One region of the Denitratisoma sp. DHT3 genome, then DNA from elsewhere that is predicted to be linked to it. Evidence: predicted binding sites of a transcription regulator. Region 1 holds the regulator's gene; the other holds the start of a gene.

Region 1 (5,101 bases):
ACTGTGCCATAATTAACTCAATCGCAGAAGGTAATGACCATGGACGACAACAAGGCAAAAGCACTGCAAGCCGCGCTGGCCCAGATCGAGAAGCAATTCGGCAAGGGCTCCATCATGAAAATGGGCGAGGGCCAGATCGAGAACGATCTGCAGGTGGTCTCCACCGGCTCCCTCGGCCTGGACATCGCCCTGGGCGTCGGCGGCTTGCCGCGCGGCCGGGTGGTCGAGGTCTACGGCCCGGAATCCTCGGGCAAGACCACCCTGTGCCTGCAAGTGGTGGCCGAGGTCCAGAAGCTGGGCGGCACCGCCGCCTACATCGACGCGGAAAACGCGCTCGATCCGGTCTATGCCGGCAAGCTGGGGGTCAACGTGCCCGACCTGCTGATCTCGCAACCGGATACCGGCGAGCAGGGCCTGGAGATCACCGACATGCTGGTGCGCTCCGGCGGCGTGGATCTGATCGTCATCGACTCCGTCGCCGCCCTGGTGCCCAAGGCCGAAATCGAGGGCGAGATGGGCGACCAGTTGCCGGGTCTGCAGGCGCGCCTGATGAGCCAGGCGCTGCGCAAGCTGACCGCCAACATCAAGCGCACCAACACCCTGGTGATCTTCATCAACCAGATCCGAATGAAGATCGGCGTGATGTTCGGCAACCCCGAGACCACCACCGGCGGCAACGCGCTGAAGTTCTACTCCTCGGTGCGCATGGACATCCGCCGCACCGGCGCGATCAAGAAGGGCGACGAGGTGGTGGGCAACGAGACCCGGGTCAAGGTGGTCAAGAACAAGGTGGCGCCCCCCTTCAGGGAAGCCCATTTCGACATCCTCTACGGCGAGGGCATTTCCCGCGAGGGCGAGATCATCGACCTGGGCGTGGAGCACAAGATCGTGGACAAGTCCGGCGCCTGGTACGCCTACAACGGCGAGAAGATCGGCCAGGGCAAGGACAACGCCCGCGAATTCCTGCGCGAGCGCCCCGAGCTCGCGCAGGAGATCGAAAACAAGGTCCGCACCGCCCTGGGGGTCAGCGTGCTGCCTGCCGGCAGCGGCGCGGACGCCGCGTGAATGATCTGAAGCCTCGCGCCATCCGGCTCCTGGCCCGGCGGGAACACAGCCGGGCGGAGCTGGCACGCAAGCTTTCCCCCCACGGCAGCCCCGAGGAAGTGGACACCGTGCTGACCGAACTGCAAAACGCCAACCTGCTCTCCGACGCCCGTTTCGCCGACAGCTACCTGCGCAGCCAGGGCGCGCGCCTGGGGGCGGCCAAGCTGCGCCAGACCCTGCGCGGCAAGGGCGTGGCCGAGGAGACCATCGCCGCGCGCCTGGCCGCCGCCGACCTGCCCGACGAACTGGAGCGGGTACGGACCCTCTGGGCGCGCAAATTCGGCTCGGCGCCGACGGATGCGCGCGAGTGGGCGCGCCAGGCGCGTTTCCTCCAGTCCCGCGGCTTTGGCACCGACGTGATTCGCAAAGTATTGAAGGAGCTCGCAGAATGAACACCCTCCGGGGAGCCACCTCGAGGGTGGGGACCCCATGACCAAGCTCGCCGCGCAGAACCTGCGCAAGAAATACAAGTCCCGCACCGTGGTGAAGGACGTCTCCTTCGACGTCAACGGCGGCGAAGTGGTGGGCCTGCTGGGCCCGAACGGCGCCGGCAAGACCACTTGCTTCTACATGATCGTCGGCCTGGTGGCCTCGGACGGCGGCAGCATCCAGCTGGGCGACAAGACCCTGACCCACATGCCCATCCACAAGCGGGCGCGGCTGGGGCTGTCCTACCTGCCCCAGGAGAATTCGGTGTTCCGCCGTCTCAGCGTCGCCGACAACATCCGGGCGGTGCTGGAACTGCAGGACCTGGACGAGCAGCAGGTGGAAGGCCGGCTGGACAATCTGTTGCAGGAACTGCACATCTCCCACATCCAGGACAGCGCCGCCATTTCCCTCTCCGGCGGCGAGCGGCGCCGGGTGGAGATCGCCCGCGCCCTGGCCACCGAGCCGCACTTCATCCTGCTCGACGAGCCCTTCGCCGGCGTCGACCCGATCGCGGTGATCGACATCCAGAAAATCATCGGCTTCCTCAAGGAGCGGGGCATCGGCATCCTCATCACCGACCACAACGTGCGGGAAACCCTGGGCATCTGCGACCGGGCGACGATCATCAACGAGGGCGAGGTGCTGGCCTCTGGCCGCCCCGAGGAAATCGTTCATAATGAAAGCGTGCGGCGCGTGTACCTCGGCGAGAACTTCCGCATGTAGTCATGAAACAGACGCTCCAGCTCAAGCTCTCCCAGCACTTGGCGTTGACGCCGCAGTTGCAGCAGTCGATCCGGCTGCTGCAGTTGTCGACGTTGGAGCTGAATCAGGAGATCGAGCAGTTCCTCCAGGAAAATCCGCTGCTGGAACGCGAGGAGCCAGGCGACGATGGCGCCACTTTCGCGCCCCCGGCCGGCGACCTGCCCCAGGCTTCCGCCCCGGAGCCGGCCGCGGCGGACGAGGCGCCAGCGCCGCGCGAGGACGAAGAGCTGGGCTGGGGCGCGGAACTGCCGTCCGGTCCGGGCAGCAAGGACCCGGACGAGGACAACGACGCCGGCGACATCCAGGCATCCGCCACCAGCCTGCGCGATCATTTGCTGGCGCAACTGGCGCTGACCCAGATTTCCAGCCGCGAGCGGGCGCTGGTCGCCTTCCTGATCGAAGCGCTGGACGAGGACGGCTATCTGGCGCAGCCGCTGGACGACCTGCTCGATCTGCTGCCGGAGGATTTCGGCGGCGACCCGGAGTCGCGGCTGGAGGAATTGCGGATCGCCCTGCGTCATCTGCAGCATTTCGATCCGGTCGGCATCGGCGCCCGCAGTCCGCAGGAGTGTCTGGAGTTGCAACTGCTGGCGCGCCCCGCGACCGCGACGCGGGAACTGGCCTGCGCCATCGTCCGCGGCCATCTGGAACAATTGGCGGCGCGGGATTTCGTCCGCCTCAGGAAAGCCCTGAATTGCACCGACGACGCCCTGCGCGACGCCCAGAACCTGATCCTGAGCCTGAATCCGCGGCCCGGCGCGCAATATGCGGCGCTCGACACCCGCTACGTGGTGCCGGACGTGGTGGTGCGCAAGCTGCGCGGCCAGTGGCTCGCCAGCCTCAACGGCGAGGCGATGCCGCGCCTGCGCATCAACCGGCTCTACGCCGACATCCTGCGCCAGAACCGGGGCAGCAGCCTGGCCGGCCACCTGCAGGAAGCCAGGTGGCTGATCAAGAACGTGCAGCAGCGTTTCGACACCATCCTGCGGGTCAGCCAAGCCATCGTGGACCGGCAGCGGGCTTTTTTCGACCATGGCGAAGTGGCGATGCGGCCGCTGACCCTGCGCGAGATCGCCGACACCGTGAGCCTGCACGAATCCACCATCTCGCGCGTGACCACGCAGAAATACCTGGCCAGCCCGCGCGGCATTTTCGAACTCAAATACTTCTTTGGCAGCCACGTCGCCACCGACACGGGCGGCGCGGCCTCCAGCACCGCGATCCGGGCGCTGATCAGGCAGTTGGTCGGCGCCGAGAACGGCAAGAAACCGCTCTCCGACAGCCGGCTCGCGGAAATCCTCGGCGAGCAGGGTATCGTGGTGGCGCGGCGCACCGTCGCCAAGTACCGCGAATCCCTGAGCATTCCGCCGGTCAACCTGAGAAAGACGCTCTGAAAGGAGACACCATGAATTTGAACATCACCGGCCATCACGTGGAGGTCACGCCCGCCATTCATGACTATGCCACAGGCAAGCTCGACCGCGTGATCCGGCATTTCGACCACGTGACCAGCGTCCACGTCATCCTTTCCGTGGAAAAACTGCGTCAAAAAGCGGAAATCACGCTGCACGTGAAGGGGAAGGACATCTACGCCGACGCCACCAACGACGACCTCTACGCCGCCATCGACGCCGTGGTGGACAAGCTCGACCGCCAAGTGCTGCGCCACAAGGAGCGGATCACCGAGCATGCCCGCGACAAGCACCACCCGGTCGAATGAGTTGTTGAACCCGAAGGCGAAGCGGTGAAAAGCACTCCATAAGCGGTCCTTTACCCCGCTCAAATAGCGGGATTTCCCTGTAACGTGCTTTTTGCCGCATCGCCTGATCGCCGCCTTTGATCCTGATGAACCAAATCGCCAAAATCCTGCCGGTCGACAACATCCTGCTCGACCTGGATGCCAGCAGCAAGAAGCGGGTTTTCGAACAGGCCGGACTGCTGTTCGAAAACCGTCATGGGATCGCCCGTGCCACGGTCTATGACGCCCTCTTCGCCCGCGAGAAGCTGGGCTCCACCGGCCTGGGGCAGGGCGTCGCCATCCCCCACGGCCGCATCAAGGGCATCAAGGAGGCGCTGGGCGCGTTCTTCCGCCTGGCCACGCCGGTCCCCTTCGATTCCCCCGACGGCCAGCCCGTCGATCTGATGTTCGTCCTGATGGTGCCGGAAGCCGCCACGGAGCGGCACCTGCAACTGCTGTCCGAGCTGGCGCAGATGTTCTCGGACAAGACCTTCCGCGAGACGCTGCTCAGCACTCCGGATGCCGCGACGCTGCGCGAGCGGATCGCCCAATGGCGCGCAAGCTGACCATCGCCGAACTGTTCGAGACCAAGCGCGAACGCTTGGGCCTGACCCGCATCTGCGGCGACCTGAACCTGCCCATCCGGGTGACCCGGGACGACATTTCTCCCGCCGACCTGGTCGGCCACGTCAACGTCATCCACCCGGAGCGCATCCAGGTCTTCGGCGCCCCCGAGGTCGCCTGGTCGCAGCGCATCCCCGAAGAAAAAATGCGTCAGCAGATGCGCGACTTCATCGCCGCCAACAGCCCCGGCGTGATCGTCGCCGACGGCTGCGAAGTCCCTCATTTCGTCCTGGAGGAATGCGAGCGGGGCCGCACACCGCTGTTCTCGACGCCCCACCCGGCGGCGATGGTGATCGACGCCCTGCGGCTCTACCTGTCGCGGGAATTCGCCGAGACCATTTCGCTCCACGGCGTGTTCATGGACGTGCTGGGCGTGGGGGTGCTGCTCACCGGCGATTCCGGCGTGGGCAAGAGCGAACTGGCGCTGGAGTTGATCACCCGCGG
Region 2 (5,101 bases), 460 kb from region 1:
CGGCACCGTGCTGCCCAGCGTGCTGATGGCGCCGGTGGGCGCCCGCCTGGCCCATCGCCTGCCAGTGGCCGTGCTGAAGAAGATCTTCGCCGGCGTGCTGATCTTTCTCTCCGCCAAGATGCTGCACAGCCTGTTCGGCTGAGCGGCCGGCAGACGTCCGAAACTCAGAAACCCGACAAATGGCGTCGGTAATGGATCGCCTCGGCGATGTGGGGTCGGGCGATGGCGTCGCTGGCGGCCAGGTCGGCGATGCTGCGCGCCACCCGCAGGATGCGGTGATAGGCCCGGGCCGAGAGCCCCAGGCGTGCTATGGCCTGTTTGAGCAGGGCCTGTCCGGCCGCGTCGGGCCGACACAGGGCTTCGGTGTCGGCCACGCCCAGCCGCGCATTGGGCTGTCCCTGGCGTTCCAGCTGTCGCTGCCGGGCCCGGACCACCCGGGCGGCGACCGGCGCCGAGGCCTCGCCGTCGGGTGCGTGCTGCAAGTCGGCTTGGGGAAGGGCGGGCACTTCGATCATCAGGTCGATGCGATCCAGCAAGGGACCGGAGAGCTTGTTCCGGTAGCGCGCCACCTGGTCCGGGGTGCAGCGGCAGCGGTTGGCGGGGTGGCCCAGGTAGCCGCAGGGGCAGGGGTTCATCGCCGCCACCAGTTGGAAGCGGGCGGGAAACTCGGCGCGGCGCGCGGCGCGGGAGACGCAGACATGGCCCGACTCCAGCGGTTCGCGCAGGGCTTCCAGCACCCGACGCTCGAACTCGGGTAGTTCGTCGAGAAACAGCACGCCTTCGTGGGCCAGGGAAATCTCTCCCGGCCGCGGCACGCTGCCGCCACCCACCAGGGCCGGCGCCGAGGCGGAATGGTGCGGCGCGCGGAACGGACGCTGCCCCCAACGCTCGACCCGAAAGCTGCCGTCGAGCGAGTGCACGGCGGCACTGGCCAGTGCCTCGGCATCGCTCATCGGCGGCAGGATGCCCGGCAGGCGGCTGGCCAGCATCGACTTGCCGGTGCCGGGCGGACCGCTCAGCAAGAGCGAATGCCCGCCCGCCGCGGCCACCTCCAGGGCGCGCCGGGCCTGGGCCTGGCCTTTCACCTCCGCCAGATCCGGATAGGCCGGTGCGTGCGGCGCCGGGCTGCCGCCGTAGGGTGCCAAGGTCTGCTGGTCGGCCAGATGGGCGCAAACCTCTCCCAGACTGCGTGCCGGCAGCACGGTGACGCTCTGCACCAGGGCCGCCTCGGCGGCGTTTTCGGCGGGAAGCACGCAGGTCCGGCCGGTGGTGCCTCCGGCGGCGCACATCGCCAATGCGCCGCGGATCGGCCGCAACTGCCCCGACAGGGAAAGCTCACCGGCGAATTCCAGCGCGTCGGTTCCTGTCGCCCGGATCTGTCCCGAGGCCAGCAGAATGCCCAATGCGATCGGCAGATCGAAGCGCCCGGACTCCTTGGGCAGGTCCGCCGGCGCCAGATTCACCGTGATGCGGCGCGCGGGAAACTCGAAGCCGCAGTTCTGGATTGCCGCGCGCACCCGGTCGCGGGCCTCCTTCACTTCGGTATCCGGCAGACCCACCAGGGTACAGGACGGCAGACCGTTGGCGATATGCACCTCCACCGTCACCGGTGGCGCGTCCATGCCACAGAGGGCCCGGCTGTGGAGGGTGGCGAGCGACATGTGAAATACCCTGGCATAAAAATGTCATTGTAATTCACTCGGCGCCTGTCATTCGCCGCGGGTCGCCTCGATCTGGATTTCGATCCTGACCTCGTCGCCCACCAGCGGCACCAGATGGGTCATGCCGAATTCGGAACGGCGCAGGATGGTGACGGCGTTGGCGCCGCAGGTCTGCTTGCGGGTGAGCGGATGCAGTCCGCAGTGGAAATGGTTGATCGCCAGGCCCAGCGGGCGGGTGACGCCGCGCAGGGTCAGTGCGCCGTCCACGCCGCTGGGAATCCCGTCGCGGAAGTAGAAGCGGTCGCCGCTGAAACGGATGGTCGGATATCGGTCTGCGTCGAGGAAGTTCGCCTCCCGCAGCACTTTCTCCAATGCCGGATCGCCCGTATTGATCGAGGCCGCGTCGATCGACACCTCGATGCGGCCCCGCCCCGCCGCGAGATCGAGGGCGATCGTGCCTTCGCTGCGGTCGAAGCGTCCGCGGTGATGGGAGAAGCCGAGATGGCTGACGGCGAAGCTCGGGAAGGTGTGGGTGGGGTCGATCCGGTAGCGGGTCTCTTCGCCCCGGCCCGGCAGGGGCGCCAGGAAGATCAGCGTGAGCAGGCCGGCCCGGAGCAAATGCCAGGGCCGGCGCGTCGGCCAGGCCATGACGGCGCCTCGGCTACTGGCCCGGCTTCGCCTGTTCCAGCTGCGCAACCCGCGCTTCCAGAGCGTCGATGCGCTCCCGGGCGTGCGCCAGCAACGCCCGTTGAATCTCGAATTCCTCACGGGTCACCAGATCCAGGCGGCTGAAAAGTCCGGTCATCAGGGCGCGGGCGTTCTTTTCCAGGTCGGCGGCCGGGCTGGTGGCCGCCAGTTGGGAAAGGCGATGGGCGACTTCATCGAACAGCTGGGTCGGGCTCATGGCGACATCTTTCGTGAGGGTGGATCGAGTCTAGCACGGCGGTTTTATGCATCGGCACTGTCTTGGTGCATCGGTCCGGGACGATGGGACAATTCGGTGCATTGCGGCGCGAGTCTGGGCGAAAAAGCCGCCATTGAGCGGTTTTCTTCGCTTGGCATGGTCTATGCGAAAGAGAACCTGTGTTGTTTTTTTATAGGTTCTTATAGGAGAAACGCCATGCAGAAATCCGTCATCGTCATCGCCCTCGCCGGACTGTTTTCGCTGCCTGTCCTGGCGGAAGAGGCCGGGCCAACCTCGCCCTTCAGTTTCAACGTCGGCGTGGTGTCCGACTACCTGTTCCGCGGCATCAGCCAGACGCATGGCGACGCGGCCCTGCAAGGCGGCGTCGACTACGCCCATCCCGGCGGCTTCTACCTGGGCGCGTGGGGCTCCACCATCTCCTGGGTGAAGGACTACACCGGCAAGGGCAACACCGAACTCGATCTCTACGGTGGCTACAAGAGCGCCTTCGCTGGCGGCGACTGGAGCTACGACGTCGGCGCGATCGCCTATATTTATTCCAACCACGGCCCCGCCAATGCCTTCGGCGCCAATCCGAACACCACCGAGATCTACGGCGCCATCGGCTACAAGACCTTCACCGTCAAGTATTCCCGCGCGATTTCCGACCACTTCATCGGTTGGTATTCCGCCAGCGGCGGCAGTACCCGCGGCAGCGGCTACCTGGAGGCCAACTACAGCCTGGATCTGGGCGACGGCTGGGGCCTGGCCGCCCACGTCGGCCACCAGAAGGTGCGTGACCTGGGGGTCGCCGACTACACCGACGTGAAACTGGGCGTGACCAAGGATGTGGGCTTCGGCGTGGTCGGCTTGTCGTATTCCGACACCAATGCCAAGGGCAAGCCGGGCGAGACCTATTCCTGGCCGAATTCGGGTTTCGTCGCCGGCGCCGGTTCCACCTCGGGTTTTTCCAACGTGGCCAAGGGCAAGGCGGTCCTGAGTTTCACCAAGACCTTCTGATGCAGACCATTTCGCGAGGACACCACCATGAAACTGATCACCGCCATCATCAAGCCGTTCAAGCTTGACGAAGTGCGCGAGGCCCTGGCCGCCGTCGGCGTGCAGGGCATCACCGTCACCGAGGTCAAGGGCTTCGGCCGGCAGAAGGGCCACACGGAGCTTTACCGCGGCGCCGAATATGTCGTCGATTTCCTGCCCAAGGTGAAGGTCGAGGCCGCCGTCAGCGACGGCATCCTCGACCTGGTCGTCGAAGCCATCGAGAAATCCGCCAGCACCGGCAAGATCGGCGACGGCAAGATCTTCGTCTTCGACCTCGAGCAAGTCATCCGCATCCGCACCGGCGAGACCGGTGAGGACGCCCTGTGAAGGAGCCATCATGAAAAAACTGCTCGCAATCCTGCTGAGCGTGGCGACGCTCGCCATCGGCAGCGGCGCCCGGGCCGACGACAAGCCGGCCGAGGCCGTGCCCGCGGTCGCCGCCATGGCGGCGCCGGCGGCTGCCACCGCCACTCCCGAGACACCGGCCGCCGTCCCCGCCCCCGTGCCCAACAAGGGCGACACGGCCTGGATGATGGTCGCCACGGCCTTCGTGATCCTGATGTCGATCCCCGGCCTGGCCTTGTTCTATGGTGGCCTGGTGCGCAGCAAGAACATGCTGTCGGTGCTGATGCAGGTGTTCGTGATCTTCTCGCTGATCAGCGTGCTGTGGGCGATCTACGGCTACAGCATCGCCTTCACCGAGGGCAACGCCTTCTTCGGCAGTCTCGACAAGCTGTTCCTGAAGGGCGTGACGGTGGACTCCCTGGCTGGCACTTTCAGCAAGGGCGTCGCGCTGCCCGAGTTGGCCTACATCCCCTTTCAGGGTGCCTTCGCGGCCATCACGGTGGGGCTGATCATCGGCGCCTTCGCCGAACGCATCCGGTTCAGCGCCGTACTGCTGTTCGCCGTGCTGTGGTTCACCTTCAGCTATCTGCCGATGGCCCACATGGTCTGGTACTGGGCCGGTCCCGACGGCTACGTCTCCGCCGAGGCGGCCGACAAGCTCAACGCCACCGCGGGCTGGCTGTTCCAGAAGGGCGCGCTCGACTTCGCCGGTGGCACCGTGGTGCACATCAACGCCGCCGTCGCCGGCCTGGTGGGCGCCTTCCTGGTCGGCAAGCGCGTGGGCTGGGGCAAGGATTCGATGGCTCCGCACTCCCTGACCATGACCATGATCGGCGCGTCGCTCCTGTGGTTCGGCTGGTTCGGCTTCAACGCCGGCTCGGCGCTCGAAGCCAACGGCGCCGCCGCCCTGGCCTTCGTCAACACCTGGCTCGCCACCGCCGTCGCGGCGCTGTCCTGGATGGGCGCGGAATGGCTGATCAAGGGCAAACCCTCGATGCTGGGCGCCGCCTCCGGCGCGGTCGCCGGCCTGGTGGCGATCACCCCCGCCTGCGGCTTCGTCGGCGTCGGCGGCGCCTTGGTGATCGGCCTTTTGGCCGGCGTGATCTGCCTGTGGGGCGTGAATGGCCTGAAG

Evidence for each region. Region 1 encodes sigma-54, which starts transcription at its own class of promoters, with help from an activator protein. Its sites were predicted from a motif close to TGGCACNNTTCCTGCT; they were not measured.
Region 2: B9N43_RS09960 (TorF family putative porin) is a predicted target of sigma-54. The motif match lies at 2,718-2,733, and genes of this name have one in related genera.

Annotation. Positions count from the first base shown of each region.
Region 1 is NZ_CP020914.1:2,620,179-2,625,279, forward strand. Features, by position in the region: gene B9N43_RS12045 (CinA family protein) at 1-12, shown strand, start outside; gene recA (recombinase RecA) at 40-1,065, shown strand; gene recX (recombination regulator RecX) at 1,062-1,496, shown strand; gene lptB (LPS export ABC transporter ATP-binding protein) at 1,534-2,256, shown strand; gene B9N43_RS12065 (RNA polymerase factor sigma-54) at 2,259-3,689, shown strand; gene hpf (ribosome hibernation-promoting factor, HPF/YfiA family) at 3,701-4,015, shown strand; gene ptsN (PTS IIA-like nitrogen regulatory protein PtsN) at 4,141-4,599, shown strand; gene hprK (HPr(Ser) kinase/phosphatase) at 4,584-5,101, shown strand, end outside.
Region 2 is NZ_CP020914.1:2,155,691-2,160,791, reverse strand. Features, by position in the region: gene B9N43_RS09980 (sulfite exporter TauE/SafE family protein) at 1-142, shown strand, start outside; gene B9N43_RS09975 (YifB family Mg chelatase-like AAA ATPase) at 165-1,661, opposite strand; gene B9N43_RS09970 (YceI family protein) at 1,710-2,309, opposite strand; gene B9N43_RS09965 (accessory factor UbiK family protein) at 2,323-2,565, opposite strand; gene B9N43_RS09960 (TorF family putative porin) at 2,782-3,585, shown strand; gene glnK (P-II family nitrogen regulator) at 3,613-3,951, shown strand; gene B9N43_RS09950 (ammonium transporter) at 3,962-5,101, shown strand, end outside.